DNA from 4 places in the Streptomyces sp. NPDC004284 genome. Region 1 is predicted to be linked to each of the others. Evidence: riboswitches for the same ligand, from Rfam matches in the RefSeq annotation. Region 1 holds a riboswitch; each other region holds the start of a gene.
What was found. Region 1 has a riboswitch for cobalamin ahead of ACFYUS_RS33360 (prenyltransferase/squalene oxidase repeat-containing protein). Riboswitches for the same ligand answer to the same signal wherever they lie in the genome.

Region 1 (7,587 bases):
GAGGTGGCGAGGACGTAGGCGAGGAAACGGACCAGGTTCTCGTGCAGCGGAGCACCCGGCACGAAGGAGATCCCGCTGCTCAGGCCCTGGAGCAGGACCCAGCCCTGCAGATTCATGACCGTGCCGTACGCGAACGCCGCCACGAATCCGTACGCGGACAGCATCAGCAGCTCGGCCCGCCCCCGCAGCCCGCCCGGGCCCGGCAGCAGCCCCGCGCCCATCGTGAACCAGCCCATCGACAGCATCTGGAACGGCATCCACGGGCCCACCCCGCCCGTGAGCAGCGCCGACGCGAACATCGTCACCGAGCCCAGGACGAAGCCGAACCCCGGCCCCAGGACCCGGCCGCTCAGCACCATCAGGAAGAACATCGGCTCCAGACCGGCCGTCCCCGCCCCCAGCGGGCGCAGCGCCGCCCCCACCGCGGCGAGCACCCCCAGCATCGCCACCGCCTTCGCGTCCATCCCGCAGTCCGCGATCGTCGCCACCACCACCGCGACCAGGAGCGGCAGCAGCGCGGCGAACAGCCACGGCGCGTCCCCGGCGTGCGAGGTCACGGCCGAACCGGCGTCCGCGAAGAGGGGCCAGCAGAAGGCGAGCACCCCCACGAGGGAGACGAGGGCGAGTGCCGCGACCGAGCGGGGGCCCAGGCGGACCGGGCGGGTCGACTCGGCTCCGCTCACAGCGCCGCCTCCACCTGTTCCACCGTGAGCCACGGCTGCGGGGCCAGGATCTTCGCCACCTGCGGCGAGAACGCGGGCGACGACACGACGACCTCGGCCGTCGGCCCGTCCGCCACGACCTCGCCGTCCGCGATGATCACCACCCGGTGCGCCAGCTCCGCCGCCAGCTCCACGTCATGCGTCGCCAGCACGATCGCGTGCCCCTCCGCCGCGAGGCTCCGCAGCCGGGCGACCAGCCGGGCCTTCGCCGCGTAGTCCAGACCACGGGTCGGCTCGTCGAGGAGGAGCAGCGGCGGGCGGCCGGACAACACCACGGCCAGCGCGAGCGCCAGCCGCTGGCCCTCCGACAGGTCACGCGGGTGCGTGTCGTCCGCGACCCCCGGCAGCAGCTCCTCCACCAGCGCCCGGCAGGTCCCGTCCACCGCGCCCGCGTCCGCGTCCGCTGCCGCGCACTCGGCGCCGACCGTCTCCGCGTACAACAGATCCCTCGGCTCCTGCGGCACCAGCCCCACCTGTCGGATCAGCTCCCGCGGTGCCGTGCTGTGCGGGGCCCGCCCCGCGACCCGGACCGTCCCGCCCGTCGGCTCGATCATGCCCACGAGCGTGGAGAGCAGCGTGGACTTCCCGGCCCCGTTCCGCCCCATGAGCGCGACGGTCTCGCCGGGGGCGACCCGGAGGTCGACGCGACGGAGGGCCTCGACGCGGCCCCGGCGGACGCCGAGGCCTTCGACGAGGACCAGGGGGGTGGGGGTGGGGTCGGGTGCGGCGGGCCGGGTGCGGCGCCGCAGGAAGGGGAGGATTCCCCCACCCCGCCCCTTCCCGAAACCGGGGCTCCTCCCCGGCCCCCGAGGCGCGGGAGCGTCCTCGCTCCCGGACACGGGGGCGCTGCCCCCGGACCTCCGCGCCTCAAACGCCGGCGGGGCTGGATTTCGGGCGGGGTGGGGGAGAAGCCCCGCAGGGACACGTCCCTCCAGTCGCTGCTTCAGCGGCGCCGCCCGTCGCCGCGCGTCCCGCACCGTCAGCGGCAGCGGGTCCCAGCTCGCGAGTCGGCCCAGGGCGACCACCGGAGGGTGTACCGGGGAGATGGACATGATCTCGGCAGGGGGGCCCATGACGGCCTCCGGGAGGAGGAGGACCTGGTCCGCGTACTGGACGACGCGTTCCAGACGGTGTTCCGCGAGGAGGACCGTGGTGCCGAGGTCGTGGACCAGGCGTTGGAGGACGGCGAGGACGTCTTCGGCGGCGGAGGGGTCGAGGGCGGAGGTCGGTTCGTCGAGGACGAGGACTTTGGGGTGGGGGGTGAGGACGGAGCCGATGGCGACCCGTTGGCGCTGGCCGCCGGAGAGGGTGGCGATGGGGCGGTCGCGGAGTTCGGCGAGGCCGAGGAGGTCGAGGGTCTCCTCGACCCGGCGGCGCATCACGCCCGGTGCGAGGCCGAGGGACTCCATGCCGTAGGCGAGCTCGTCCTCGACGGTGTCGGTGACGAAGTGGGCGGACGGGTCCTGGCCCACCGTGCCGACCAGGTCCGCGAGCTCGCGCGGCGGATGGGTGCGGGTGTCGCGGCCGTCGACGGTGACGCGCCCGGTGAGGGTGCCGCCCGTGAAGTGGGGGACGAGGCCCGAGACGGCGCCGAGGAGGGTCGACTTGCCTACGCCCGACGGGCCGACGAGGAGTACGAGCTCGCCCTCGGGGACCGTGAGGTTCACGTTCCGCAGGGTCGGCCCGGCGTCCTCCTCGTAGCGCACCGAGACGTTCTCGAAGCGGATCACGGGTTCTCCTTGGGAACGGGTGCGACGAACGCCGGTACCAGGCCCACGAGGACCGACACCGCCGGCCACAGCGGAAGCTCCGGCGCCTCCAGGGGGACGACCCCGGGGTGCAGCGCCTCAGGGGCGTAGGCGTTCGCCCAGATCATCAGGGCCGCGACCGCCACTCCGGAGCCCGAGACCAGCCAGGCCCGTGCGCCCCAGCGGTCGGGCCGGTAGCGGGTGCGGACGGTTCGGCGGCCGCCGAGTCGGAGCCCGGCCATCGCGGCGACGAGCCCGGCGCCGAGGAGGGGAAGCCCGTAGCCCGCGCCCTCCGCCGCCAGTAGCCCGTACGAGCCCGCGCACACGCCGAGGAGGCCCCCCAGAGTCAGGACGTTCGTGGTGCGGCGTACGGAGGCGGGGACCTGGGCCGTGCGGCCGTACCCCCGCGCGTCCATCGACGCCGCGACCGCGATCGACCGCTCCAGGGCTCCCTCCAGGACCGGCAGCCCGATCTGGAGCACCGCCCGGACCCCGCCCGTGGGCCGGCCGCGCAGTCGGCGGGCGGTCCGCAGCCGGGCGACGTCGGCGACCATGTTCGGCGCGAAGGTCATCGCCACGACGACGGCGACCCCGGCCTCGTACAGCGCACCCGGCAGCGACTTCAGCAGCCGCGCCGGGTTGGCCAGCGCGTTCGCGGCGCCCACGCAGATCAGCAGGGTCGCCAGTTTGGCGCCGTCGTACAGCGCGAACACCAGTTGCTCGGCCGTCACCCGGCCCCCGATCCGCACCCCTTGCGCCCAGTCGGGCAGCGGCACCTCGGGGAGGGTGAACAGTTCGTGCTCACCGGGGACGGGGGAGCCGAGGAGCAGGGAGAAGACGACCCTCAGCGCGACGACGAACAGGCCCAGCTTCACGAACGCGCCGTACGAGCGGGCCCAGGGCGCGTCCGTGCGCCGGGCCGCCACCACGTAACCGGCCACCCCGACGAGCAGTCCGAGCAGCAGCGGGTTGGTGGTCCGGGAGGCGGCGACGGCCAGGCCGAGCGCCCACAGCCACCACGCGCCCGCGTGCAGGGCGTTGGCCCGGCTCGCGACGGGTGCCGAGAACACGCCGACGCCGCCCCCGCCGACACGGGCACCGGCGACGGGCGCCGACTCCGTGGACGCACGACGCGCCGACGCCGTGAACACGCTCCGGGCCGTACTCATCCGCGCCGGCGGGCCTTCCAGATCGCCGCCCCGCCGAGCGCCAGGACGGCCGCCCCGCCCGCGAGGACGCCGAAGGACGGGCCGCCGCCCCCGTCGGATTCCTGGGCAGCGGCCTTCGGGGGAGCCGACGCCGTCGCCCCCACCTCCACCTGCTCGCCACAGCCCCGCGCCGGGTAGCCCGCGATCCCGCACAGCATGGCCACGCTGTCGTACCGCAGCGGCTTCGCCACCACGGCCAGCGCCTCCGCGGCCGTCGCGTCCTCGCGGACCTCCGCGCAGCCGGCCTCGACCGGCTTCTTCGGCGAGGTCTCCCCGGACGGCGCGTCGGTGGGGCCGCCGAAGTCGACGACGACCGCGATCCGCTTGGTGCCGTCCTTCTTCTCCACGCCCCCGCAGATCCCCGAGAAGTCGGGGGCGACGGAGGGGCGGGAGGTGTCGTCCGTGCCGTTGCTGACCGCGAAGCGGAAGCCGATCGCGTCGCCGTCGGCGGGCCGGGCGCTCGCCGGGCCCAGCGTGGCGTACGTCCAGGGCTTGCCGCCGTCGCTCTCCCAGAACGACCAGTAGCGGTAGCCGGCCGCCTGCGCCGGGGCCGCCGCGGCCAAGGCCAGGAGCGCTCCCGCCGCGGCGCCCGCGATCCGCGCGCGGCTCACTTCTTGCGGCCGCTGATGAGGAAGCCGATGCCGACGCCGACGACCGTGCCGATGCCGATGATCCACCAGACGTCGAAGCCGGACTCGTCGTCGCTGGTGGAGGCGGCGGAGGTGTCCGGGGCCTTGGGCGCGGGGCCGGTGGCGTTGAGCTGCTCGACGAGGTCCGCCGTGCCGAACTCGCGCGGGTCGGTCTCCGTCGCGCGGGCCGCCAGGATCAGCTGCGCGTAGGCGGCCGGGCCGTTCTCCTTCGCCCAGGCGGTGGAGTTCTTCTCCAGCCACGCGAGCGCCGGCTCGGCCTCCTTCGTGGCACCGGCGGCGGCGAGCGCGACCACGGCGTCGGCGGTGTTGCCGATGTCGGGCTGCTCGGTGGTGTCGGTGGCGCCCGGCATCGGCGGCAGGGTGAGGTGCCCGGTCTTCGCGAGGGCCTTCGCCAGGTAGGAGGCGCCGTTCAGCGCGGCCCGCTCGACGGTCGGCTTCGACAGGTCGTGGCAGACGGGCGGCTGCTGGGGGGAGGCCTTGGTGGCGACGATGCTCTTGCCGAGCGCGGCGAGGGTGGACGCGGCGGTGGCGTCGGCGTTGGCGAGGAGCTTGCCGGTCTTGTCCGGCTGGTACGCGAACGCCCCGGCGCCGTCCTTGTCGGAGCAGGGCAGGGCGAAGGAGAGGAGCGCGTCGTACGGGGTGCGGCCCTCGGCGGAGGTGAACGAAGCGGGCCGCACGCCGATCGCGGCGAGCGCGCCGACGACGACCGAGGTGGAGTTGGCGTCGCTCGCGCCGCCGGCGCCGTAGCCCCAGCCGCCGTCCTTGTTCTGCACGGTCCGCAGCCAGTCGGAGCCGGACTTGACGGCCTTGTCGATCTTCTCCGGGGCGGCGGCCTGGCCGCGCACGGCGCGCAGCGCCTGGACGGCGACGGCGGTGGCGTTGGTGTCCCGCATCGTCCTGGGGTCGCAGGGCTTCGTCACGTCCGCGCGGTACGAGGCGAACGAGCCGTCGGCGCACTGCTGGCCGAGCAGCCAGTCCACGGCCCGGTCGGCGGGCTGGTAACCGGTGGCGCGCTGGGCGAGGAAGGCGAGCGACTGGCGCCAGACACCGTCGTACGTCGGGTCCTTCGTGCCGTACAGGCCGGTCCCGGAGGCACCGGCGGAGGCGGACGGGGAGGGCGCGGCGACGGCCGGAACGGCTGCTGCGGTGCCGAGCGCGGCTGCGGCGGCGGCGAGCGCGGCGGCGCCGCGGCGGACGGTGTTCATGGGGCCCTCTCCTGCGGCCGGGCACCGGCACGCCTCGGGGGCACCAGGCTCCGGCTCCGTATTCCTCGACGGTGCCGGCGGTCATGTCCCGGGCGGGGCATTCCGACTCACCGACCTCCGGAATCTCCGGGGGGAGACGGTTCACGGCTGCGGGTCAGTGCCGGATTTCCACCGGCTTCCCCCCGTACGGGCATGATGACGACGCGCCCACTCTACCGGCCCGTACGCCCGCCGCCCCGGGGGTGGGAGGCGCCTCACACCGGGGCGGGAGCGGGTTCGCCGAGGCGCTGCCGGGGAGCGGACCGCTGTGCCATGCTGGCGCCGCCACGACAACATGCCGACGGCGTCTTCACGGGGGTGCGGAATGCGGGCGTTGACCGAGAGCGACCCGCGGGGGATCGGTCCCTACCGGCTCCTCTACCGGCTGGGCGAGGGCGGCATGGGCCGCGTCTACCTGGGCCGCTCGCGGGGTGGCCGCACGGTCGCGCTCAAGGTGGTGCACGGCGCGCTCGCCGGTGACCCGGGCTTTCGCACGCGCTTCGCCCGGGAGGTGCGGGCCGCCCAGTCGTTGCGCGGCGCCGGCACGGTCCCGGTCCTCGACGCCGACCCGGACGCGGAGGTGCCCTGGCTGGCCACCGCGTACGTGCCGGGCCCCGCGCTCTCCGAGGCGGTCCTGGCGCACGGACCGCTCCCCGAACCGGCCCTCTGGCGGCTGCTCTCCGGCCTCGCGCACGCCCTCGACGGCGTGCACCGGGCGGGGCTCGTGCACCGGGACGTCAAACCGTCCAACGTGCTGCTCTCGCTGTCCGGCCCCCTGCTCATCGACTTCGGCATCGCACGCTCCGCCGACGAGACGGCCCTGACGGGGACGGGCCTGGTCGTCGGATCGCCCGGTTTCATGTCGCCGGAGCAGGCGGAGGGGCGGACGGTCGGGCCCGACGCGGACCTCTTCTCGCTCGGCGCGGTGCTCGCGTTCGCGGCGACCGGCCGCGGGCCCTTCGGCGGCGGTTCGGTGGCGGAGCTTCTGTACCGGCTCGTCCACCACGAGCCCGACCTCGCCGGGGTCGACGGGCCGTTCGCGGAGCTCGTACGGCGCTGTCTGTCCAAGCGGCCGGACGACCGCCCACCGGTGACCGAGCTCGCCGCGCTCGCGGACCCCCACCGGGAGGAGTCGGGGAGCTGGCTCCCGGCGCCCGTGGTCGCGGCCATCGCGCAGAAGGCGGAGGAACTGCTCAACGCGGAGGCGGAGTTCGAGCCGGAGCCGGAGCGGGAGCCTGCGGCGGGGCTTTCGGTGGACCGGGACCGGGAGCGGGAGCGGGACCGGGAGCCTGAGCCGGGGCTTTCCGAGGCTCCGGAGCGGGGGCCGGAGCCCGATCCCGATCCCGATCCGGAGCCCCGGCCGGTCGCGCCGGACGCCGCCGCCGAACCGGGGCCGGCCGCCGCCACCGTCGCCCGGCCGCGTACCGGGCCGCCCCGGACGGCCGTCCTGCCCGCCCAGGCTCTCGCGCCGGAGCCCGCGCCGACGCCCGTCCGGGCGCGCGCCGCGCGGCCCTCCGCGCCGACACCCGCCCGGGCTCCCGCGCCGACACCCGCCCGGGCCCCCGCGCCGACACCCGCCCGGGCCCCCGCGGTGCCGCGTGCCCGTGCCGCCGTTCGCGGTCCGGGCGCCGCGCCGCGGGTCCGGGCCGCCTCGGCGGGGGCGCCGTCGACGGGGGTGCCGTCGGCCCAGGCGCGCGCCGCGCGCCCGTCCGCGCCGACGCCCGCCCGGTCCTCCGCCACGCCCGCCCGGTCCTCCGCGACGCCCCGTGACCGCGCGGCCGTCCGGGGGCCGGTCGCCGGGGTGCGGGCGCGGGCCACCGCGACGGGGGTGCCGTCGGCGCGGGAGCGTGCCGTGCGGGTGTTGGTCACGGGTCTGGGGAGGCCGATGCTGGGGCTGTTCTACCTGGTGCCGATGGTGGCCTTCCTCGTCGGCGGGGCCGATCTGATGGACAAGGCGGTGGAGCACCCTTCGCTCTCCGACCAGGCGCAGGGCCCGTACCAGTGGGCGATGGACG
Region 2 (7,587 bases), on a different contig from region 1:
CACCATCACCAGTGCCCGGTTGCGGCGCTGACGGGTGGTGAGACCGTCGTCGGGCACGACGGTCGGCTGTCCCTGCGGCATTAAGCGGCCCTCCTCGTTGAATGTCCTGCTGCCTGTACGTCTCTGACGAGGCCGGCGATCGAGTCGGCGCGCAGCTCGTCCAAGGTCACGGCGGTGCCGCCGAGTTCGCGCGCCAGGTTCCCCGCGAGCCCGAGCCGCACCGGCCCGGTCTCGCAGTCGACGACCACGCTCGCCGTGCCGTCGGCGGCGTGCAGCCGCGCGGCCCGGGCGGCGAGCGCCACCGGATCGCCGGCGGCCCGGCCGCCGGTCGCCCGGCCGTCGGTCACGACGACGAGCAGCGGGCGGCGCGAGGGGTCCCGCAGCCGTTCGACCCGCAGTACGTCGTGGGCCTTGAGCAGCCCGGCGGAGAGCGGCGTACGGCCTCCGGTCGGCAGCTTCTCCAGGCGGGCGGCGGCCGCGTCCACGGACGAGGTCGGCGGCAGCGCGACCTCGGCGTCCCGGCCCCGGAAGGTGACGAGACCGACCTTGTCGCGCCGCTGGTAGGCGTCGAGGAGCAGCGAGAGCACCGCGCCCTTGACGGCGCTCATCCGCTGCCGGGCGGCCATCGACCCGGAGGCGTCCACGGCGAAGAGCACGAGGTTCCCCTCGCGCCCCTCCCGGGTCGCCTGCCGCAGGTCGTCCCGCCGGACGACGAGTCCGGGCCCGGACCGGCCGCGTGCCCGCTGGTGCGGGGCGGCGGCCTGCACGGTCGCGGCCAGGTGCAGCTTGGTCAGCGCGCCCCGGGGCCGGGTGGATCCCGTGGTACGGCCGTGCTCGGTGCGGGCCCGGGAGCGGCGCCCGGCCGCGCCCTGGCCGAGACCGGGCACGCTGAGCACCTTCGTGCGGAAGGGCTCACCGGCCTTGACGGCGGCGCGCTCACCGGCACCGGAGCCCTGCGGGGCCTGCTGCGGGGCCTCCTGCGGGGCGGGCGCGCTCTCCGGGGCCTCGGCGGACTCGGGCGCGGGACCGTCGGGCCCCTCGCCCTGAGGCGGAACGCCCCCACCGCCACCGGGGCCACCGTCACCCGGCCCGTCCGGCTCGGGATCGTCGTCCGGCTCGTCCCCCTTGAACTGCTCCAGGGTCTCGTCGAGCTTGTCCTCGTCGAGGCCGGGCGCGTCGAAGGGCGAGCGCCGGCGGCGGTGGGGGAGGGCCAGGAGCGCGGCCTGCCGCACGTCCTCCGAGGTCACCCCGGTCCGCCCCGCCCAGGCGGCGAGCGCGGTCGCGGTGCGGGCCATCACGATGTCGGCGCGCATGCCGTCCACCTCGAACGCGGCACAGGTCGCGGCGATCTGGAGCAGCACGGCGTCGCCGAGGGTCACCCGGGACAGCAGCTCCCGCGCGGCGACGATCCGCTCGCGCAGCGCGGCCTCCTCGCCGGCCCAGCGCGCGGCGAACGCGGCCGGATCGTCCTCGAAGGCGAGCCGCCGCCGGACGACCTCGACCCGCTGCTCGGGGTCCCGCGAGGCGGCGACCTCCACGGTGAGCCCGAACCGGTCGAGGAGCTGCGGCCGCAGCTCACCCTCCTCGGGGTTCATGGTCCCGACGAGCAGGAAGCGGGCGGCATGCCGTACGGAGACGCCTTCGCGCTCGACGTGGGAGGCGCCCATGGCGGCCGCGTCGAGCAGATGGTCGATGAGGTGGTCGCTCAGCAGGTTGACCTCGTCGACGTACAGGATCCCCCGGTGCGCGGCGGCGAGAAGCCCCGGCTCGAAGGCCTTCACGCCCTCGGCGAGCGCCTTCTCGATGTCGAGCGAGCCGACGAGCCGGTCCTCGGAGGCGCCGACGGGCAGCTCGACCATCCGCGCGGCACGTGCGGTCCCCGGCGCGTCGCCGTGCGGCCCGTCGGGGCAGCCCGGGTCGGGCGAGGCCGGGTCACAGCTGAACCGGCACCCCGCGACCACCGAGACCTCCGGCAGCAGCTCGGCGAGCGCGCGCACGGCGGTGGACTTCGCGGTCCCCTTCTCGCCCCGCACGAGCACCCCGCCCACGGCCGGGCTGACGGCGTTGAGCAGCAGCGCGAGCCGCAGATCGGCCATGCCGACGACGGCGGTGAACGGATACCGGGTGCTCATCGGGTGTTCCTTCCATCGAGTTCGGTTCGCTGATGTCCCGAAGGACGGCCCGGCGTCACGGCGCCCCCGGCGGCACGAACGGCAGCCCCTCCGGCGCCCCGCCCTCGATCAGCCGCAGCAGCGCGTCCGTGTCCGCGTGTTCCTCGATCAGGTCGCCGAGCCGGTCGAGCTGCTCCTCGCGCAGCGCGCCGAACGAGGTGTCGGGCGCGGGCACGAACCGCCGGCCCGCCGCCGCGGCGACCTCCCGCAGGAAGGCCCGGCGGAAGCCGTCGCTCTCCAGGGAGCCGTGCCAGTGGGTGCCCCAGACGGAGCCGGCGCGGCAGCCGTCGAGGAACGGCTCCCCGCCCTCCACGGAGGCGACGCCGTGGTGGATCTCGTACCCCTCGACCCGCTCGCCGAGCGCCTCGCCGACCGGCCGGGCGAGGGTCTTCTCGACCCCGAACCGCACCCGTACGGGCAGCAGCCCGAGCCCGTCGACGACCCCGGCCTTCGACTCGACCTCGTCCTCGATGCGCTCGCCCAGGGCCTGGAAGCCGCCGCAGATGCCGAGGACCGGCCGGCCCTCGGCCGCGCGCCGGACGAGGGCGTCGGCGAGGCCGCGCTCGCGCAGCCAGGCCAGCGCCCTGACCGTGCCCCGGGTGCCCGGCACGACGACGAGGTCGGCGTCGACGAGCTCCTCGGGCCGGTCGACGAACCGGACGACGACGCCCGGTTCGGCGGCGAGCGCGTCGACGTCGGTGAAGTTGGACATCAGCGGTACGGCGCAGACGGCGACCCGCAGCACGTCCGCGCCGACCGGCGGCGCGACGACGGACTCGCGGACGGTGCCCCGCAGGGAGACCCGCAGGCCGTCCTCCTCGTCGATGCCGAGCCCGTGCGCGTACGGCAGGACACCGAAGGTCCGGCGTCCGGTGAGGCCGTGCAGCATGTCGAGTCCGGGCTCCAGCAGCGTCACGTCGCCGCGGAACTTGTTGACCAGGTAGCCCGCCACGAGCGCCTGGTCCTCGGGCGCGAGCAGCGCCGTCGTCCCGAAGAACTGGGCGAAGACCCCGCCCCGGTCGATGTCCCCGACCACGACGACGGGCAGCTTCGCGGCGCGCGCGATGCCCATGTTCACGATGTCCGTGCGCCGCAGGTTGATCTCGGCCGGACTGCCCGCCCCCTCGCAGATCACGGCGTCATACGTGCCCCGGAGCTCCTCCAGGCACGCCATCACCGGCTCGAAGAGGGTCTTCTGCCGCCCTCCGTGGTAGCCGCGGGCGCTCATCTCGCCGACCGGCTTGCCCATGAGGACGACCTGGCTGGAGCGGTCGCTGCCGGGCTTGAGCAGCACCGGGTTCATCAGGGCGGTCGGCTCGACCCGGGCCGCCTGCGCCTGCATGGCCTGCGCGCGGCCGATCTCGGCGCCCTCCCGGGTGACGAAGGAGTTCAGGGACATGTTCTGTCCCTTGAACGGCGCGACCTTGATCCCCTGCCGGACCAGCCAGCGGCAGATGCCGGCCGTGACGACGCTCTTGCCCGCGTCGGACGTGGTCCCGGCGACGAGCAGCCCCCCACCCCTCATGCGTTCCTCCGCTTCAGTGCGCTCGCGATCATGCGGCCGCCCACGCAGGCGGCCAGGGTCAGTGCGGTGACCCGGCGGGAGAGCCGGACCGCGCGGTCGATGTCGGCGACCTCGACGGGCCGCCCCTCCCCGTTGAGCACGGGCCGGTGCTCGACCCGCCCGGCGTACGAGAGGGTCCCCCCGAGCCGTACGCCGAGGGCGCCCGCGAAGGAGGCCTCGACGGGTCCCGCGTTGGGGCTCGGATGCTTGGCCGCGTCCTCGCGCCAGGCCCGTGCGGCCCCGCGCGGATCGCCGCCGGCGACGGTGGCGAGGACGGCGGTCAGCCGGGCCCCGGGCCAGCCGGCCAGGTCGTCGAGGCGGGCCGAGGCCCAGCCGTAGCGCCGGTGGCGGGGGGACTTGTGGCCGACCATCGCGTCGAGGGTGTTCACCGCGCGGAAGCCGACCAGGCCCGGCACGCCCGCGACCGCTCCCCAGAAGAGGGCGCCGACGACCGCGTCGGAGGTGTTCTCGGCGACGGACTCGACGACCGCGCGGGCCATCGCGGGGCCGTCGAGGGACTGCGGGTCGCGCCCGCACAGGTGCGGCAGCCGTTCCCGGGCCACCTCCAGGTCCCCGGCGGCGAGGGCGCCGCCGATCGCGCGGGCCTCGCGGCCCAGGGTCGTACCGCCGACGACGGCCCAGACCGAGGCGGCGGTGAGGGCGACGGAGGCCGCGCGGCTGCCCCGTACCGTACGGGCGGCGAGGGCGCCGGCCGCGACGGTGGCGCCGGCGCAGACGGCGGTGTGCAGGGCGCCCCAGCCGCGGTGGTCGTGCCACAGGGCCTTCTCGACCCGGCCCGCGGCCCGGCCGAAGGCGGCGACGGGATGGCCGCGGCGGGGGTCGCCGACGAGCAGATCGACGGCGAGACCGGCGGCCGCGCCGTACGCGAAGACACCGGTGGTTCTGGACGGGGTGGGGCTGCGGCCGGGCATGGCGCTGTGTCCTCACTCAGGGTCCGCGCCCTGGATCGACGTGACCGGCGGCGAGAGTTCCTGACTCCCGGACCCCTCGGGATCCGGTCACAGTGGCGGGACCGCGCCGGAATCGCACCGGACTTCCTCTCCTGCCGCCGTATGGCCCCGGCAGTCCACCACGGCCCGAGAACAGCCGTCAACTCACCCTTGACCTGCATCGCGTCACTGTGCGAAGCACCACAAACACGACGGCCGGGCGGCCCGCACACGAGGTGCGGACCGCCCGGCCGGGGGTACCGGGGACCGTCAGGCGACGATCAGGTAGATGCCGTACGCCACGGCCGCCAGGCACAGGGCGAAGCAGGCGTAGGCGCCGGTGCGGGCCAGGGCGGCGGAGCCTCCCTGGGCGGCGGCCTGCTCCTGCTTGGAGAGGCCGACGACACCGAGGGTGAAGAGGCCCACGAGGGCGACGGTCGTCACGAGGCTGACTCCGAAGACGGAGCCGAGGGCTGCCCAGTCGATCTTCATGCTTGGTTCCAGTTCCTTAGACCGCGGCGGTGGCCGGGGGAGCGGCCGGGTCCGTGGGGACCGGCGCGGGGATGGTGGTCTTCAGGTCCTCGTCCGCGACGGCGGCGACGGAACCGGCCGGCGGCGGGGTGACGGCCGCGATCGCGGTGGTCACGACACCCGCGGGCTCGGCGTCGCCGTCGATGTCGTCGTCCGTGACGTTGTGCCGGTCGACCGGCTTGCGGCGGGACAGCGACCAGATGACGCCCGAGCCGGCGACGAGGAGGACCGCGACGGCGACGATGCCCCAGGTGCCCTGCTTGGTGAGGAACTCGGCACCGGCGCCGACCACGGCGGCGGCGGGCAGCGTCAGGCCCCAGGCGACGAACATCCGGGTCGCGGTCGACCAGCGGACGACACCGCCCTTGCGGCCGAGACCGGCGCCCATCACGGCACCCGAGCAGGACTGGGTGGTGGAGAGGGAGAAGCCGAGGTGCGAGGAGGCGAGGATGACCGTGGCGGCACTGGTCTGGGCGGCGAAGCCCTGCTGCGGCCGGAGGTCGGTGAGGCCCTTGCCCATGGTGCGGATGATGCGCCAGCCGCCGAGGTAGGTGCCGAGCGCGATCGCCATGCCGGCGGAGACGATGACCCACAGGGGCGGGTTCGAGCCGGGGGCGACGACACCCTGGGTGACCAGGGCGAGGGTGATGATGCCCATCGTCTTCTGGGCGTCGTTGGTGCCGTGGGCGAGGGAGACGAGACCGGCGGAGGCGATCTGGCCGGCCCGGTAGCCCTTGGCGGTGTGCTTCTCGTCGGTCTTCGCGCCGATCTTGTACGTCAGCCGGGTGGCGAGCGTCGCGGCGAGACCCGCGACGATCGGGGCGGCGACGGCCGGGATGAGGACCTTGGTGACGATGGTCGGGGCGTTCACGGCGGACCAGCCGGCCGACATGACCGCGGCGCCGATGAGGCCGCCGAAGAGGGCGTGGGACGAGCTGGACGGCAGTCCGAGCAGCCAGGTCAGCAGGTTCCACAGGATGGCGCCCACGAGCGCCGCGAAGATCACTTCTGTGCGAATGCCCTCTTCGTTGATGATCCCGCCGGAGATCGTCTTGGCGACCTCCACGGACAGGAAGGCGCCGACGAGGTTCAGCACGGCGGACATGGCCACCGCCGTCTTGGGCTTGAGAGCACCGGTCGAGATGGTCGTGGCCATCGCGTTGGCGGTGTCGTGGAAACCGTTCGTGAAATCGAACACGAGAGCTGTCACGACCACAATGGCGAGCAGCAGCGTGATGTGTTCCATTTACCCAGGCAATCGTTTGACGTCAGTGGCTCGTCGAACGTAGGCAACCTGGGTGAACGGAAGATGAACTGGGGCGGGCGACGTGGTGTCCCTAACCGGTGTCAAGAGATTCCGCTTAGCCCTCCGGCGTGACCGGTGTCCACGATGCGGTCACCCCGGAACCACGGGTAATCCCGCTCCTCGCCGGGCCCGTGCGACCCACCCCGTCTCCTCCCCGTCCGCCCGGTTCCGCTCCCTGGACAGGACCATCCGACCGGGGGACCCCCTCGACGAGACTCATGTCACTCCCCGGGGCGAACCCTCCGGTTCCCCCCCCGCCCGGGTCCGTCCGGTGGCAGGCCCGGGCCGTCCTGCCGAGACTGGGAGCGTGCGCCCGGCTACAGCGACGGCAGCGGCCGTCACCACCCTGATCGGTGTCGGCGCGGCCGTGGTGGCGGCCGGCCGGTACGCCAGCGATGTCGCCCTCAGGACACCGTCCGAACGACCACTGCCCGGAGACCCCAGGCTCACCGTGCACGCCACGGAACCCGAGCGGGTCACCCTCACCCGCAGCCTCGCCTCGCTGCGCCCCGGCACGTACGGGATGGAGGCCCCCGGACTGCACGCCGTCCTCGGCCCCGTCCTCGACCGGGTCCCCCACACCGCCGACACCGTCGTCCGCCGCCTGGAGCGCGTCGAACTCGGCGTCCTCGGACCGGGGGCCCGCGTCCGGCTCACCCCCCAGCTGCACCGGGGCACCCCGCTCAGCGCCCTCGGGCTCGCCCACGAGGACGTCGAGATCCCCGGCGAGCTCGGCCCGCTGCCCGCCTGGCTCGTGGCCGGCCCCCGCACCACCTGGGTGATCGCCCTGCACGGCCTCGGCACCACCCGCGAGCACCCGCTGAACCTCGTCCCCTTCTTCAACCGCCGCAAGATCCCCGTCCTCGTCCCCGCCTACCGGGGCGACGAAGGGGCGCCCGCCTCCCCGGACGGCCTCGCCCACCTCGGCGACTCCGAGTGGCGCGACGTCGACGCCGCCATCCGCTACGCCGTCCGCCGGGGCGCGCGGAAGGTCGTCCTGCACGGCTGGGGGACCGGCGCCTCGATGGCCCTGCGCGCCGCCGCCGAGTCGGGCGTGCGCGACCG
Region 3 (7,587 bases), on a different contig from region 1:
CGAGAGTGTTCGGTCCCTCCTGCGCGAGCAGGTGCTCGACGCCGCCTACCGGCTCGTCGCCGCCGACGGCTGGGGCGGGCTGCGCATGGCCGGCATCGCGCGGGCCGCCGGCATCAGCCGTCAGACGCTCTACAACGAGTTCGGCTCGAAGGAGGCCATCGGGCAGGCCCTGGTGCAGCGCGAGGTCGAGGGCTTCCTGCTCGGCATCCAGCGTGAACTGGACGCCCATCGCGGGCAGTTGGAGGCGGCGGCCGCGGCGGGCGTCGGCTACACGCTCCAGCAGGCCGTGGACAACCCCCTCATCAAGGGCGTCCTGCTCGCGGCGCGCGGCGGCGAGGACGATCTCCTCGCCTACCTCACCACCCGCGCGGAACCGGTCTTCGGCACGGCGATGGCGATGCTCGACGCGTACGCGACCGAGGCCTGGCCCGACGTCGACGAGGAGTCCCGCGGCCTCGCCGTCGAGACGATCGTGCGGCTCACCGTCAGCCACATCGTCCAGCCGGTGGGCCCGCCGGAGGAGTCGGCGCGGCGCATCGCCAGGATCACGGCGCGGATCGCGTACCCGGGCGGGGCCTGAGGCGGAGCCTCGCGGGAGCGGGAGCGGGAGCGGGAGCAGGAGCAGGAGCCGACGCCGGCGCGGGAGCCGGCGCGGATCGCGTACCCCGGCGGGGTCTGACCCGGCCGGGCGCGGAGCCCGGAGGGGGCGGGGAACCGGGAAGCGGCGGCGGCCGACTGCCTCGGCGTGACAGAACCGTCGGGCCCTTCCACCCCCTGGGGGAGAACCATGAACCGCCGCAACCTGCTCCGCGCCACCACCGCCCTCGGCGCCACGGGCGCCCTCGCGGGCGTCACGGGAACCGGTGCCACCGCCGCCGGCGCGTCCGCGCGCCGCCCGCTCCGGGTGCACCTCGTCCTCTTCGACGGCGTCGAGGAGCTCGACTTCGCAGCCCCCTACGAGGTGCTCTCCGCCTCGGGGTTCTTCTCCGAGCGTCCGGTGGACGTCCGGTACGTCTCCGTCGACGGACCCGGCACCGTCACCGCCGCCTTCGGCACGGAGGTCCGTGTCGACCACCCCTGGGCCCCGCGCGAGGCCGACCTCCTCGTCGTGCCGGGCGGCGGCTACGCGCGCCGGGACAGCCCCGGCGTCTGGGCCGAGATCGACCGGGGCACCCTGCCCCGCGCCCTCGCGGCGGCGGCCCGGCCGGGGCTCACCGTCAGCGCCCTGTGCACCGGCGTCATGCTGCTCTCCGCCGCCGGACTCACCCGGGGCCGCCCCTGCACCACCCACCACAAGGCCCGGCCGGACCTGGAGCGGCAGGGCGGTGTCCTGAAGGGGGCGCGCGTGGTGGACGACGGCGACCTGGTGACCGCCGGCGGCGTCACCTCGGGCCTGGAGCTCGCCCTCTGGCTGGTCCGCCGGGAGCTCGGCCCCGAAGCGGCGAACGGCCTGGAGGCCATGCTGGAGTACGAGGCCCGCGGCACGGTCTGGGTCCGGCCGGACGCGCGCTGACGAAAGGGGTGAGGCCCGCTGCCGGAAACGGGGGATCTTCGGCAACGGACCTCTGTTGAATATTGTACTAGATCATCGGGGGTGGTGCGCCCGGCCCGCGGCGGTGGCGAAGGGTGGCCGTGCGGGGTACACCTCCCCTGAGGCGCGGACACGGCCACCCGGGGCCGGACACGCCCGACCGCGTCGCCGATGACGACGAGGAGGTCGCCGTGGAAGGCAGAAGCAAAGGGATCGTGCGGTCCTTCAACCGTCTCGGCGGGTACGGCTTCGTCGTCCCCCTGGGCTCCGAGGAGCAGGTGTACTTCCGCGCCGAGGACATCGAGAACGAGAGGCGGACGGTCTCCGAGGGGCAGCAGGTCTCCTTCGTCCTGGTCCTCGGCGACGGCCGCTTCGAGGCCAGGGAGCTGCGCGCCTGACACCGGCCGGGCCCCGGAGCGCGGTCGCCGCCCGGTGGTACTGTGCCGAGGCCAGTCGCACCTTTGTACGCACCTGAACGGGTACGTGCACGGGTCAGGGAATCCGGTGGAAGACCGGAACTGACGCGCAGCGGTGAGGGCGACGGGCGGAGCATCGGCCACTGGGCGGCACGACGGGCCCGGGAAGGCGCTCCGTCCGGCCGACCCCGAGTCCGAAGACCTGCTGGCGGCCCCGGCGGCACGCTGCCGTCCGGGGAGGACCGTACGACAGGCTCCGCGTATGAGCCGTGGCCGCAGAGGAAGTTCCCGTGCCGCTCGCACACCCCGTCCGCTCCGCCGTGCTCGCCCTGGCCGGCGTCCTGCTCCTCACCGCGACGGTGACCGGCTGCGGCGGAGGGTCCTCCGCACCGTCCGGGAAGAGCGCCCCTCAGCACGGCCATCCCGTCACCCTCGACGACAACTGCGGACGGCCGGTCCGCGTCGACCGCGCCCCGCGCCGGGCCGTCGCCCTCGACCAGGGGGCGGCGGAGATCATGCTCTCCCTCGGCCTCGCCGACCGCATGGTGGGCACCGCGACCTGGACGGACCCGGTGCTCGAGGGGCTGGAGAAGGAGAACGCGAAGGTGCCGCGCCTGGCCGACCGCTACCCCTCCTTCGAGAAGGTCCTCGACACCGAACCCGACTTCGCGGCCGCCTCGTTCGGGTACACCCTCGGCAAGGGCGGGGTGGCGCCCCGCGAGCGCTTCGAGCAGCTCGGCGTCCCCACGTACCTCTCGCCCACCGACTGCGTCGGCAAGGACAACAGCGGCGACGGCGACGGAGTCCGCACCCGCCCCCTCACCATGGAGACCGTCTACGGCGAGATCCGCGACCTGGCCCGGGTGTTCGCGGTCCCCGAGCGCGGCGAGAAGCTCGTGGCCGGGCTCAAGGCGCGGGTGGCGAAGGCCACGGCGGCGGCCGACTTCACCGACGCCACCGTCCTCTACTGGTACTCGGACTCCAAGTCGCCCTACATGGCGGGCTGTTGCGGAGCGCCCGGGATCGTCACGAACGCGCTCGGGGCGAAGAACGTCTTCGACGACACCCGCGAGGAGTGGCCCCAGATCAACTGGGAGACCGTCGCGGACCGCGACCCCGACGTCCTCGTGCTCGGCGACCTGACCCGCCGCGCGCAGTCCGCCGAGAGCGCCGCCAAGAAGATCGAGTTCCTGGAGTCCGACCCCGTCACCCGGAACATGGCGGCGGTGAAGCACAAGCGGTACGTCCTGCTCAGCGGCCAGGCGCTCAACCCCGGCCTCCGCACCGTCGAGGGCATCGAGAAGGTGGCGGCCGCGCTCCGCTCGTACGGTCTCGCGAAGTGAGCACCACCCGGCAAGGGGCCGCGTCCGCCACGGTGTTCCTGTGGGCGGCGGCCGGACTCGCGCTGCTCGGGCTGTCCGTGGCCGTGGCCGTCACCATCGGCCCGGCGGACATCGGCGTCGGCGAGGCCGGGTCCGTGATCGCCGCCCACCTCGGCGGCGGCGCCTCGGAGCTCTCGCCGATCCGCGACGGGATCGTCTGGGACCTGCGGCTGCCCCGTACCCTCCTCGCCGCCGTCTGCGGCGCCGGACTCGCCGTCTGCGGGGCGGTGATGCAGTCGCTCCTGCGCAATCCGCTCGCCGACCCCTTCGTCCTGGGCGTCTCCTCCGGCGCCTCGACCGGCGCGGTCGCGGTCGTCGTCCTCGGCGTCGGCGGCGGCGTCCTCTCCGTCACCGGCGGGGCGTTCCTGGGGGCGGTGGTCTCCTTCGCGCTCGTGCTGCTGCTCAGTCACACCCTCGGCGGCTCCACGGACCGGGTGGTCCTCGCGGGCGTCGCCGCGATGCAGCTCTTCTCCGCCCTCACCTCCTTCGTCGTGATGACCGCCGCCGACGCCGAGACCACCCGGGGCGTCCTCTTCTGGCTGCTCGGCTCGCTCTCCGGGGCCGGCTGGAACGAGGTGTGGGTGTGCCTCGCCGTCCTCGCGGCGGCCCTGCTGATCTGCGGCGGACACGCGCGGACCCTGGACGCCTTCGCCTTCGGCGAGGAGGCCGCCGCCTCGCTCGGCGTCGCCGTCGTCCGGACCCGGCTCGTCCTGCTGTGCGTCACCGCCCTCCTGACGGCCGCCCTGGTCTCCGCCGCCGGCGCGATCGGCTTCGTCGGCCTCGTCCTGCCGCACGCCGCCCGCGCGCTCGCCGGCCCCGGGCACGCCCGTCTGCTGCCGGTGACCGCCCTGGCCGGGGCGGTGTTCCTCGTCTGGGCCGACACGCTCGCCCGCACGGTCCTCGAACCGCAGGAGGTGCCGGTGGGCGTGGTGACCTCGCTGATCGGCGTACCGGCCTTCGTCCTCGTCCTGTACCGCACCAGGAGCGCCCGATGACCGCCTCCGCCGACCTCGCCGCGAGCGCCGGACTCCGCGCCGAGCGGGTCTCGCGCACGGCCGGCGGCACCCTCGTCCTCGACGGGGTCAGCCTCGCCCTGGCCCCCGGCACCGTCACCGGGCTGCTCGGGCCCAACGGTTCGGGCAAGTCCACCCTCCTGCGCCTGCTCGCCGGCGTCCTCGCCCCCGACTCCGGAGTCGTCACCCTCGACGGCGACCCGCTGGACGGGCTCGGCCGCCGCACGGTCGCCCGGCGCCTCGCCACGGTCGAGCAGCAGGCCGACACCCAGACCGACCTGACGGTCGCCGACGTCGTACGCCTCGGCCGCATCCCGCACCGCAGGGCCTGGACGCCGCCCTCGGCGGCGGACGAGACCGCCGTCCGCACCGCCCTCGAACGGACCGGGCTCACCGACCGCGCCCGGCAGCCCTGGCGCACCCTCTCCGGCGGCGAGCGCCAGCGCGTCCAGATCGCCCGCGCCCTCGCCCAGGAGCCGCGCGAACTCCTCCTCGACGAGCCCACCAACCACCTCGACATCCAGCACCAGCTGGACCTCCTGGCCCTCGTCGCGGACCTCCGCCTCACCGCCGTCGTCGCCCTGCACGACCTCAACCTCGCGGCCATGTACTGCGACCGGCTCGTGGTCCTGGCCCGGGGCCGGGTGGTGGCGGGCGGCCCGCCGGAGGAGGTCCTCACCGAGGAGCTGATCGCCGAGGTCTACGGGGTCCGCGCCGCCGTGACCCGGCCGGGACCCGACGGGCGCCCCCACATCCGCTTCCTGGGTACGGTGGGCCCATGGCCGAGCCCGTAGACCCCGCAGCCGCCCCCTCCCGCCCGCACGAGCGGACCCCGGGGCCGCGCGAACTCGCGGCGGCGGCCGAGGTGTTCGGCCTGCTCTCCGACCCCACCCGGCTCCATCTGGTGTGGCTGCTCACCCGGGGCGAGGCCGATGTCACCGCCCTCACCGAGGCGTGCGGGGCGGCGCGCCCCGCCGTCAGCCAGCACCTCGCCAAGCTGCGCCTCGGCGGCCTCGTCACCTCCCGCAAGGACGGCCGCCGGGTCGTGTACGCGATGCCGGACGGCCATCTGAAGCGCCTGGTCGTCGAGGCGATCAGCCGCGCCGACCACGAGGTGACCGGGGAGCCCTGGCACGACTGACCGCCGACCGCCGACCGCCGACCGCCGACCGCCGCGTGTCGCGTGTCGACGCGCCGGCGCCGGGACCGGCGCCCGGTCAGCGCGGGAGCCGCATCTCCAGGCCGTCCAGGACCACGTCCAGGCCGTAGGCGAACTTGGCGTCCCGGATGGCGACCGGGTCGACCACCGCGTGGGCGGCGGCCTCGTCGTAGGCGGCGGCGAGGTGGTCGTGGCCGGCCGCCGCCTGCTGCGCGGCGGGCATGAGCCGGGCGATGAACCCGGCCTCGGTCTCCCCGGAGCGGGCGACCGTGGTGAGCCAGGCGGCCTCCGTGGTGCTCATGCCGATGACGTACGACAGGAGGGTGTCGATCGCGCGGCTCGGCTCGGGGAACCCGGCGGCCGTGAACAGGGCGGCGAGCCGCTCCGAGTACGACATCAGGTTGGGGCCCAGATAGGCGAGGCCCGCCTGCCCCAGGGTCGACGAGAGCCAGGGATGGCGCAGGGCCGTCGCGCGGAAGGACCCGGCGGCCTCGGTGGCGGCGGCCCGCCAGGGGCTGCCCGCGGGCGGGACGGTGATCTCGCCCGCGACCTCGTCCACGGCGAGCTCCATCAGCTCGTCCTTGGTGGCGACGTGGCGGTAGAGGGAGGTCGCGCCGGCGTTCAGGCGGGCGCCGAGCTTGCGCATGCTGAGCGCCTCGATGCCGTCGGCGTCGAGCATGGCGACCGCCTCGCGCACGATCGCGGCCCGGCTGAGCGCGGGCTGGTCGGGGGCGGACTGCTCGCGGGCCCATACGGACGGGACGGGGTTCGCCTTGGCGGCCATGGTCCTCCTTCGCTGCTCATTCACTGCGTACGTCGTGCGCATTCAGCGTACAGCTCTCCGGCCTTGCGAACAGTGTGCGCAGCTGCGTACAGTGTTCGCATCGAAGGGCGCTCCCAGGGGCGCGAACGAGACCCGAGGGGGAACTCCCGATGGAAACCCGCAATCCACGCCGCTGGTGGATCCTGGTCGTGCTCTGCCTCAGCACCCTGGTGCTGGTCGTCGACAGCATGGCGCTCACCGTCGCCGTCCCGTCCATGACCGGGGACATCGGCGCGAGCGCCCAGGACGTCCAGTGGATCCTGGACTCCTACATCCTGGTCTTCGCGGGACTCCTGCTCACCTCGGGAAGCCTCGGCGACCGCTTCGGCCGCCGGAGGGTCATGGTCGTCGGCCTGCTGCTGTTCGGCGCGGCCTCACTCGCCGCCACCGTCTGCACCAGCCCCGGCGAGGTCATCGCCGCCCGCGTCACCATGGGCGTCGGCGGCGCGCTGATCATGCCCTCGACGCTCTCCCTCCTCATCACCGTCTTCGACGAGGACGAGCGGCCCCGCGCCATGGCCGCCTGGGGCTCCGTGTCCATGCTCGGCCTCGTCGGCAGCCCCGTCCTCGGCGGCGTCCTGATCGACCACTTCTCCTGGCACTCGATCTTCTTCATCAACGTCCCGGTCGTCGCCCTCGCCGTCCTCGCCGCCCTCACCCTGATGCCCGAGTCCAAGGGCCCCTGGCGGAAGCCCGACCCGCTCGGCGCGATCCTCTCCGCCGTCGGCATGACCGCACTGATCTGGTGGATCATCGAGATCCCGCAGCACGGCGCCTTCGAGGGCCGCTCGCCGATCACCCTCGCGGTCGCCGTCGTCGCCCTCGGCGGGTTCGTGATCTGGGAGAACGTCACCCCCGAGCCGATGGTGCCGCTCGTCCTCTTCAAGCACCGCAACTTCAGCGGCGGTTCGCTCTCGCTGACCCTCGTGCAGATCGGCAACGGCGGACTGCTCCTCGTCCTCACCCAGTACCTGCAGTTCGTCCTCGGCTACTCGCCCGTCAAGGCCGGTCTCGCCTTCGTGCCGCTCGCCGTCGCCGCCCTCATCGGCAACGGCGCAGGCGCCGGCCTCGCCGCCAGGATCGGCAACCGGCTCCTGATCCTCGCCGGCATGCTCGTCATGGCCGCCTCCTTCGCCCTGCTCACCACCGTCGACGCGCACTCCGGCTTCACCGTCCCGGCCGTCGCCCTCGGGCTCCTCGGCCTCGGTGCCGGCCTCGCGATGCCGGCAGCCGTCGGCGCGCTGATGAGCACCATCCCCGAGG
Region 4 (7,587 bases), on a different contig from region 1:
CCGCCGACCTGCTCCTCCTCGACGAGCCGACCAACCACCTGGCCCCGGGCCTGGTGGAGGAGATCGAGGCAGCGCTGGCCCGGTACACGGGCACGCTGGTGATCGTCAGCCACGACCGGCGGCTGCGGGAGGGGTACCGGGGCCGCGTCCTCGAACTGGCCCCGGCCCTCGTCAGGGCCTAGTCCTCGCCCGCAGCGCCCTCAAGGTCGCCCTCCGTCTCCAGGAAGACCTGGCGCAGGGCGGCCAGGGTCTCCGGGTCCGGCTTCTCCCACATGCCGCGGGACTCGGCTTCGAGGAGGCGCTCGGCGATGCCGTGCAGGGCCCAGGGGTTGGCCTCCTTGAGGAAGGCCTGGTTCGTCTCGTCGAGGACGTACTCCTGGGTGAGCTTGTCGTACATCCAGTCGGCGACGACACCCGTGGTCGCGTCGTACCCGAAGAGGTAGTCGACGGTCGCCGCCAGCTCGAACGCGCCCTTGTAGCCGTGGCGGCGCATCGCCTCGATCCAGCGCGGGTTGACCACGCGGGCGCGGAAGACGCGGGAGGTCTCCTCGACGAGGGTGCGGGTGCGGACGGTCTCCGGGCGGGTCGAGTCGCCGATGTACGCCTCGGGGGCCGTGCCCGTGAGCGCGCGGACGGTCGCGACCATGCCGCCGTGGTACTGGAAGTAGTCGTCGGAGTCGGCGATGTCGTGCTCGCGGGTGTCCGTGTTCTTCGCGGCCACCGCGATCCGCTTGTACGCCGTCTCCATCTCGGCGCGCGCCGGGCGGCCTTCGAGCCCGCGCCCGTACGCGTACCCGCCCCACACCGTGTACACCTCGGCGAGGTCGGCGTCCGTGCGCCAGTCGCGCGAGTCGATCAACTGGAGGATGCCCGCGCCGTACGTGCCCGGCCGGGAGCCGAAGATGCGGGTGGTGGCGCGCCGCTCGTCGCCGTGCTCGGCGAGGTCGGCCTGCGCGTGCGCCCGTACGTAGTTGTCCTCGGCGGACTCGCCCTCAAGGCCCGCCACGAGCCGTACGGCGTCGTCGAGGAGGCCGATGACGTGCGGGAACGCGTCCCGGAAGAAGCCCGAGATGCGCAGCGTGACGTCGACGCGCGGGCGGCCGAGCTCGGCGAGCGGGATCGGCTCCAGGCCGTTCACCCGGCGCGAGGCCTCGTCCCACAGCGGGCGGACGCCCAGCAGGGCGAGCGCCTCGGCGACGTCGTCGCCGGCGGTGCGCATCGCGCTCGTCCCCCACAGGGACAGGCCGACGGAGGTCGGCCACGCGCCGTTGTCGTCGCGGTAGCGGGTGAGGAGGGAGTCGGCGAGCGCCTGCCCGGTCTCCCAGGCGAGCCGGGACGGCACGGCCTTCGGGTCGACCGAGTAGAAGTTCCGGCCGGTCGGCAGGACGTTGACCAGGCCACGGAGCGGGGAGCCGGAGGGGCCGGCCGGGACGAAGCCGCCGTTCAGGGCGTGCACGGCGTGGGCGAGTTCGTCGGTGGTGCCGGCCAGGCGCGGCACGACCTGCTCGCAGGCGAAGCGGAGGACGTCCGCGACGGCCTCGGCGCGAGCGGTCCCGGCGGCAGCGGCCTTCACGCCGTCCGCGCCGGCCGTGCTCTCGCCGGCCTCCGCGTCCGCGGCCTCGTCGCCCTCCGCGCCCGAGCCCAGGACCTCGGTCACGACCGACGGGACCCGTGCCACGTCCCAGCCCCGCGCCTCCATCGCCTCGACCAGCTCGCGGGCCTTCGCCTCCGCCTCGTCGGCGGTGGTGCGGGTCGCGGCCGACTCGTCCAGGCCGAGGGCCTCGCGCAGGCCCGGGAGCGCCTGGGTGCCGCCCCAGATCTGGCGGGCGCGCAGGATGGAGAGGACGAGGTTGACCCGGGCCTCACCGGTCGGCGCGCCGCCGAGGACGTGGAGGCCGTCGCGGATCTGGGCGTCCTTGACCTCGCACAGCCAGCCGTCGACGTGCAGCAGGAAGTCGTCGAAGCCGTCGTCCTCCGGGCGCTCCTCCAGACCGAGGTCGTGGTCGAGCTTGGCGGCCTGGATCAGGGTCCAGATCTGGGCGCGGATGGCCGGGAGCTTCGCCGGGTCCATCGAGCTGATCTGCGCGTACTCGTCGAGCAGCTGCTCCAGGCGCGCGATGTCGCCGTACGAGTCGGCGCGGGCCATCGGCGGCACCAGGTGGTCGACGAGGGTCGCGTGGACGCGGCGCTTGGCCTGGGTGCCCTCGCCCGGGTCGTTGACGAGGAACGGGTAGATCAGCGGGATGTCGCCGAGGGCCGCGTCGGGGCCGCAGGCGGCGGACAGGCCGGCGTTCTTGCCGGGCAGCCACTCCAGGTTGCCGTGCTTGCCCAGGTGGACCATGGCGTCGGCGCCGAAGCCGCCGTCCTCGGCGCGGGCCGCGATCCAGCGGTAGGCGGCCAGGTAGTGGTGGGACGGCGGGAGATCGGGGTCGTGGTAGATCGCGATCGGGTTCTCGCCGAAGCCGCGCGGCGGCTGGATGAGGACGAGGAGGTTCCCGCGGCGCAGGGCGGCGAGGACGATGTCGCCCTCCGGGTTCTGCGAGCGGTCGAGGAACATCTCGCCGGGCGCCGGGCCCCAGTGCTCCTCGACCTGCTCGCGGAGCTCGGCGGGCAGCTGCGCGTACCAGCGCTTGTAGTCGGCGGCCGGGATGCGGACCGGGTTCTTCGCGAGCTGCTCCTCGGTCAGCCAGTCCTGGTCGTGGCCGCCGGCCTCGATGAGGGCGTAGATCAGCTCGTCGCCGTCGCCGGAGACGAGGCCGGGGATGTCCTCGACGGGCCCGAAGTCGTACCCCTCCTCCCGCAGCCTGCGCAGCAGGGAGACGGCGGAGGCGGGGGTGTCGAGGCCGACCGCGTTGCCGATGCGGGAGTGCTTCGTCGGGTACGCGGAGAGGACGAGCGCCAGCTTCTTCTCGGCGTTCGGGATGTGGCGGAGCCGGGCGTGCCGGACGGCGATCCCGGCGACGCGGGCCGCGCGCTCGGCGTCGGCGACGTACGCGGGCAGGCCGTCCTCGTCGATCTCCTTGAAGGAGAACGGGACGGTGATGAGGCGGCCGTCGAACTCGGGCACGGCGACCTGGCTGGCGGCGTCCAGCGGGGAGAGGCCCTCGTCGTTCTCCTCCCAGGCCTCCCTGGACCCGGTCAGGCACAGCGCCTGGAGGATCGGCACGTCGAGCGCGGCGAGCGCGCCCGCGTCCCAGGCCTCCTCGTCGCCGCCGGCCTGCGCCTCGGCGGGCTTCGTACCGCCCGCCGCGAGGACGGTCGTGACGATGGCGTCGGCTCCGCGCAGGACGGAGATCAGCTCGGCCTCGGGGGCGCGCAGGGACGCCACGTACAGCGGGAGGGCGCGGGCGCCGGCGTCCTCGATCGCGCCGCAGAGGGCGTCGACGAAGGCGGTGTTCCCGCTCATGTGGTGGGCGCGGTAGTAGAGCACGGCGACGGTCGGGCCGGTCCCGTTGCGCACGGTCCGCTCCAGCGGGCCCCAGGTGGGGGCGGCGGCCGGGGCCTCGAAGCCGTGGCCGGTGAGCAGGACGGTGTCGGAGAGGAAGCGGGCCAGCTGCTCCAGGTTCGCCGGGCCGCCGTGCGCCAGATAGGCGTGCGCCTCGGTGGCGACGCCGACGGGGACGGTGGAGGCCTCCATGAGCTGGGCGTCGGGAGCCTGTTCGCCGCTGAGCACGACCACCGGCTTCCCGGCGGCGCGGATCGCGTCGAGGCCCTCCTGCCAGGAGCGGACGCCGCCGAGGAGCCGGACGACGACCAGGTCGGCGCCGTCGAGCAGCCCGGGGAGGTCCGCGAGGGGGAGGCGGGAGGGGTTGGCGAAGCGGTACTCCACCGGCCCCCCGGCCGCGCGGGCGCTGAGCAGGTCGGTGTCGGAGTGCGACAGCAGCAGGAGCATGGCGAGCTCAGGCCTTCCTCGGGGTTGTCCGCGCCCCGGGTGGTCGTGTGGACGGCGGGAGTTCCTGACTCACCCGTCCCTCGCGGGTACGGGCTCACAGTGGCGGGACCGCGCCGGATTCTCACCGGGCTTCCTCCCCGGGGTCCTGGGACCCCATGCCGATCTGCATCCTAGATCGTGCCGGGGTCGGGCCCCAGGGAGCGTCGGGGTCGGCCGGATCACACCGGGACGTCCGACGGCGGCACGGGCGAGCACCGGCGGGCCTCGAGCACCAAGGACCGGCAGGCACCGGCAGGGCCCGGAGCGCCAGGAGTCGGCCGGATCACACCCGGTGGTCAGGCGGTTCCCCGTGGGTATGCTCGCCGCCATGCCGCCCACCCCACCCCCGACGCCCGAACCGGGCGAAGCTCGCATACGGGACCGTGGCGACGCCTGCCCCGGGGCGCTGCGCCTGCACCCCGCCGACGACGGACGCCTGGCCCGACTGCGCCTGCCCGCAGGGCGCCTGACGACACATCAGGCGGAGACGCTCGCGGTCGCGGCGGAGACGCTCGGCGACGGACGGATCAGCATCACCTCGCGCGGCAACGCGGAGCTGCGCGGGCTCGGCGAGGGCTGCGGGGCAGACCTGGCGTCCCTCCTGGACGGGGCGGGTCTGCTGCCCTCCCCCACCCATGAGCGCGTCCGCAACATCGTGGCCTCGCCCGGCGCGGGACTCGACGGACTCGGCTCCGCGGACGTGCAGTTGTGGGCCCGCGCACTGGACACCGCACTCTGCGCCGAGCCCCGGGCGGCGTCGCTCTCGGGACGGTTCCTGTTCGTCCTGGACGACGGGCGCGGGGACGTCGCCGGGCTCGGCGGCGATGTGAGCTTGATCGCAGGGCCGGACGGATCCGTCCTGCTGCGGCTGGGCCCGGAGGCCTTCCGGCTGGCCGCGACCGACGCCGTCCGGGCCGCCCTCACCGCCGCCCTCGTGTTCCTCGACGCCGCCGGGGCCGCCGGGAACGGGGCCTGGCGCCCGCGCGAGCTGCCCGAGGAGCACGTGCCCGACTGGGCCGGAGCCCTCGCGCGGGCCGGGATCACGGCGGAGCCCGTACCCGTACCGCCGCTTCCCGCGTCCCCGCCGCCCGCGCCCGGCCCCCTCGGCGAGCGCGCCCTGCACGTCCTCGCCCCGCTCGGCCGGCTGACGGCCGCCCAGCTGCGGGCCCTGGCCGACGGGGCCGAGGAGCTCCGGCTCACGCCCTGGCGGGGGGTGGTCGTCGTGGGGGCCGCCGACCGGGACCTGGCGGAGCACGGCCTGATCACCCGGCCCGACCTGCCCTCGGTCGGGGTCAGCGCCTGCACCGGACGCCCCGGCTGCGCCAAGTCCCTCGCCGACGTACGGGCGGACGCCGCCCTCGTCCGGCGAGGGGGCCTGCCCGTCCACTACTCCGGGTGCGAGCGCCGCTGCGGCCACCCGCACGGCACCTGGGTGGACGTCCTCGCCACCGGCGACGACACCTACCTGGTGAACGGCGTACCGACCCCCCGCACCTCCCTGCCCGAAGCAGTGACCACGGCCCGCACGACGAGATGAGCGAGAGCACCAGGATGTTCGACTACGAGAAGGACGGGACGGAGATCTACCGCCGGTCCTTTGCCACCATCCGCGCCGAGGCGGACCTCTCGGGCCTGCCCGCCGACGTCGCCCAGGTGGCGGTCCGGATGATCCACGCCTGCGGGATGACCGACCTCGTGCAGGACATCGCCCACTCCCCGGGCGTCGTCGCGAGCGCCCGCGCCGCACTCCGGGCCGGCGCGCCCATCCTCTGCGACGCGCAGATGGTCGCCAGCGGCGTCACCCGCAAGCGGCTGCCCGCCGACAACGAGGTGCTCTGCGCCCTCTCCGACCCGGCCGTCCCGGGTCTCGCCGCCGAGCTCGGCACCACCCGCTCGGCCGCCGCCCTCGAACTGTGGCGGGACCGCCTCGAAGGCTCCGTCGTCGCCATCGGCAACGCGCCGACCGCGCTCTTCCACCTCCTGGAGATGATCGCGAAGGGCGCCGGGAAGCCCGCCGCCGTCCTCGGCATCCCGGTCGGCTTCATCGGCGCCGCCGAGTCGAAGGACGCACTGGCCGAGAACGCCCTCGGCCTCGAATACCTGGTCGTACGGGGCCGGCGCGGCGGCAGCGCGATGACGGCCGCCGCGCTCAACGCCCTCGCCCACGAAGCGGAGATCCAGAAGTGACCGGAAAGCTGTACGGCGTCGGGCTCGGGCCCGGCGACCCGAACCTGATGACGGTCGCCGCCGTGAAGGCGATCGCCTCCGCCGACGTCGTCGCCTACCACTCGGCCCGCCACGGCCGCTCCATAGCCCGCTCCATCGCCGCCGAGCACATCCGCGAGGACCACGTCGAGGAGCGGCTGATGTACCCGCTCACGGTGGAGACCACGGACCACCCGGGCGGCTACCGGGGTGCCCTGGACGACTTCTACGAGGAGGCCGCGGCCCGCCTCGCCGCGCACCTCGACGCCGGGCGCACCGTCGCCGTCCTCGCCGAGGGCGACCCGCTCTTCTACGGCTCCTACCAGCACATGCACAAGCGGCTCGCCGACCGCTACGACACCACCGTCATCCCCGGCGTCACCTCGGTGAGCGCCGCCGCCGCCCGGCTCGGGGAGCCGCTGTGCGAGGCGGAGGAGGTCCTCACGATCATCCCCGGCACCCTGCCGGAGGACGAGCTGACGGCCCGCCTCGCGGGCACCGACTCGGCGGTCGTGATGAAGCTCGGCCGCACCTTCCCCACGGTCAAGCGGGCCCTGGAGCGGGCGGGCCGCCTGGACGACGCCCGGTACGTGGAGCGCGCGTTCATGAAGGGCGAGCGCACCGAGAAGCTCACGGAGGTCGACCCGGAGTCCGTCCCGTACTTCTCCGTCGCCGTCCTCCCCTCCCGCATCGACCAGCAGCCCCCCGTACGGGAGAGGGGCGAGGTCACCGTCGTCGGCACCGGCCCCGCCGGGGCACCCTGGCTGACCCCCGAGTCGCGCGGCGCGCTCGTCAACGCCGACGTCCTCGTCGGCTACACCACCTACCTCGACCGGGTCCCCGTCCTCCGCCCCGGCCAGATCCGCCACGGCTCCGACAACAAGGTCGAGTCCGAGCGCGCCGAGTTCGCCCTCGACCTGGCCCGGCGCGGCCGGAAGGTCGCGGTCGTCTCGGGCGGCGACCCGGGCGTCTTCGCCATGGCGACGGCGGTCCTGGAGGTCGCCTGCGAACCGGAGTACGCGGACGTCCCCGTACGGGTCCTCCCGGGGGTGACCGCCGCCAACGCGGCCGCCGCCGCCGCGGGCGCCCCGCTCGGCCACGACTACGCCACGATCTCCCTCTCCGACCGCCTCAAGCCCTGGGACGTCATCGAGACCCGTCTCCGCGCCGCCGCGAGCGCCGACCTCGTCATCGCCCTCTACAACCCGGGCTCCAGGTCCCGCACCCACCAGGTCGCCGCGGCCCGCGACCTCCTCCTCGAACTCCGCTCCCCCGAGACCCCGGTGGTCGTCGCCCGCGACGTCGGCGGCCCGGAGCAGTCGGTCCGCGTCCTCACCCTCAAGACCCTGGACCCGTCCGAGGTCGACATGCGCACCCTCCTCCTGATCGGCTCCTCGCAGACGCGCGCGGTCGAACGGGGCGACGGCCGCACGATCGCGTGGACGCCGCGG

Region 2: it holds a riboswitch for cobalamin, as region 1 does, so the genes downstream of both, ACFYUS_RS19595 (cobalamin biosynthesis protein) here and ACFYUS_RS33360 (prenyltransferase/squalene oxidase repeat-containing protein) in region 1, are expected to answer to the same signal.
Region 3: it holds a riboswitch for cobalamin, as region 1 does, so the genes downstream of both, ACFYUS_RS36505 (ABC transporter substrate-binding protein) here and ACFYUS_RS33360 (prenyltransferase/squalene oxidase repeat-containing protein) in region 1, are expected to answer to the same signal.
Region 4: it holds a riboswitch for cobalamin, as region 1 does, so the genes downstream of both, cobN (cobaltochelatase subunit CobN) here and ACFYUS_RS33360 (prenyltransferase/squalene oxidase repeat-containing protein) in region 1, are expected to answer to the same signal.

Annotation. Positions count from the first base shown of each region.
Region 1 is NZ_JBIAMJ010000019.1:13,640-21,226, forward strand. It holds gene ACFYUS_RS33340 (ECF transporter S component) at 1-683, opposite strand, end outside; gene ACFYUS_RS33345 (ABC transporter ATP-binding protein) at 680-2,452, opposite strand; gene ACFYUS_RS33350 (energy-coupling factor transporter transmembrane protein EcfT) at 2,449-3,540, opposite strand; gene ACFYUS_RS33355 (SCO2322 family protein) at 3,636-4,289, opposite strand; gene ACFYUS_RS33360 (prenyltransferase/squalene oxidase repeat-containing protein) at 4,286-5,533, opposite strand; cobalamin riboswitch at 5,608-5,758, opposite strand; gene ACFYUS_RS33365 (protein kinase) at 5,907-7,587, shown strand, end outside.
Region 2 is NZ_JBIAMJ010000007.1:57,046-64,632, reverse strand. It holds gene cobO (cob(I)yrinic acid a,c-diamide adenosyltransferase) at 1-81, opposite strand, end outside; gene ACFYUS_RS19605 (putative cobaltochelatase) at 81-2,132, opposite strand; gene ACFYUS_RS19600 (cobyric acid synthase) at 2,188-3,696, opposite strand; gene ACFYUS_RS19595 (cobalamin biosynthesis protein) at 3,693-4,667, opposite strand; cobalamin riboswitch at 4,699-4,842, opposite strand; gene ACFYUS_RS19590 (hypothetical protein) at 4,956-5,177, opposite strand; gene ACFYUS_RS19585 (anion permease) at 5,194-6,462, opposite strand; gene ACFYUS_RS19580 (alpha/beta hydrolase) at 6,830-7,587, shown strand, end outside.
Region 3 is NZ_JBIAMJ010000024.1:6,371-13,957, forward strand. It holds gene ACFYUS_RS36490 (TetR family transcriptional regulator) at 1-580, shown strand, start outside; gene ACFYUS_RS36495 (DJ-1/PfpI family protein) at 788-1,513, shown strand; gene ACFYUS_RS36500 (cold-shock protein) at 1,723-1,929, shown strand; cobalamin riboswitch at 2,026-2,151, shown strand; gene ACFYUS_RS36505 (ABC transporter substrate-binding protein) at 2,238-3,290, shown strand; gene ACFYUS_RS36510 (FecCD family ABC transporter permease) at 3,287-4,324, shown strand; gene ACFYUS_RS36515 (ABC transporter ATP-binding protein) at 4,321-5,136, shown strand; gene ACFYUS_RS36520 (ArsR/SmtB family transcription factor) at 5,121-5,483, shown strand; gene ACFYUS_RS36525 (TetR/AcrR family transcriptional regulator C-terminal domain-containing protein) at 5,560-6,285, opposite strand; gene ACFYUS_RS36530 (MFS transporter) at 6,435-7,587, shown strand, end outside.
Region 4 is NZ_JBIAMJ010000005.1:82,289-89,875, forward strand. It holds gene abc-f (ribosomal protection-like ABC-F family protein) at 1-182, shown strand, start outside; gene cobN (cobaltochelatase subunit CobN) at 179-3,892, opposite strand; cobalamin riboswitch at 3,932-4,064, opposite strand; gene ACFYUS_RS15155 (cobalamin biosynthesis protein CobG) at 4,248-5,468, shown strand; gene ACFYUS_RS15160 (precorrin-8X methylmutase) at 5,465-6,118, shown strand; gene cobJ (precorrin-3B C(17)-methyltransferase) at 6,115-7,587, shown strand, end outside.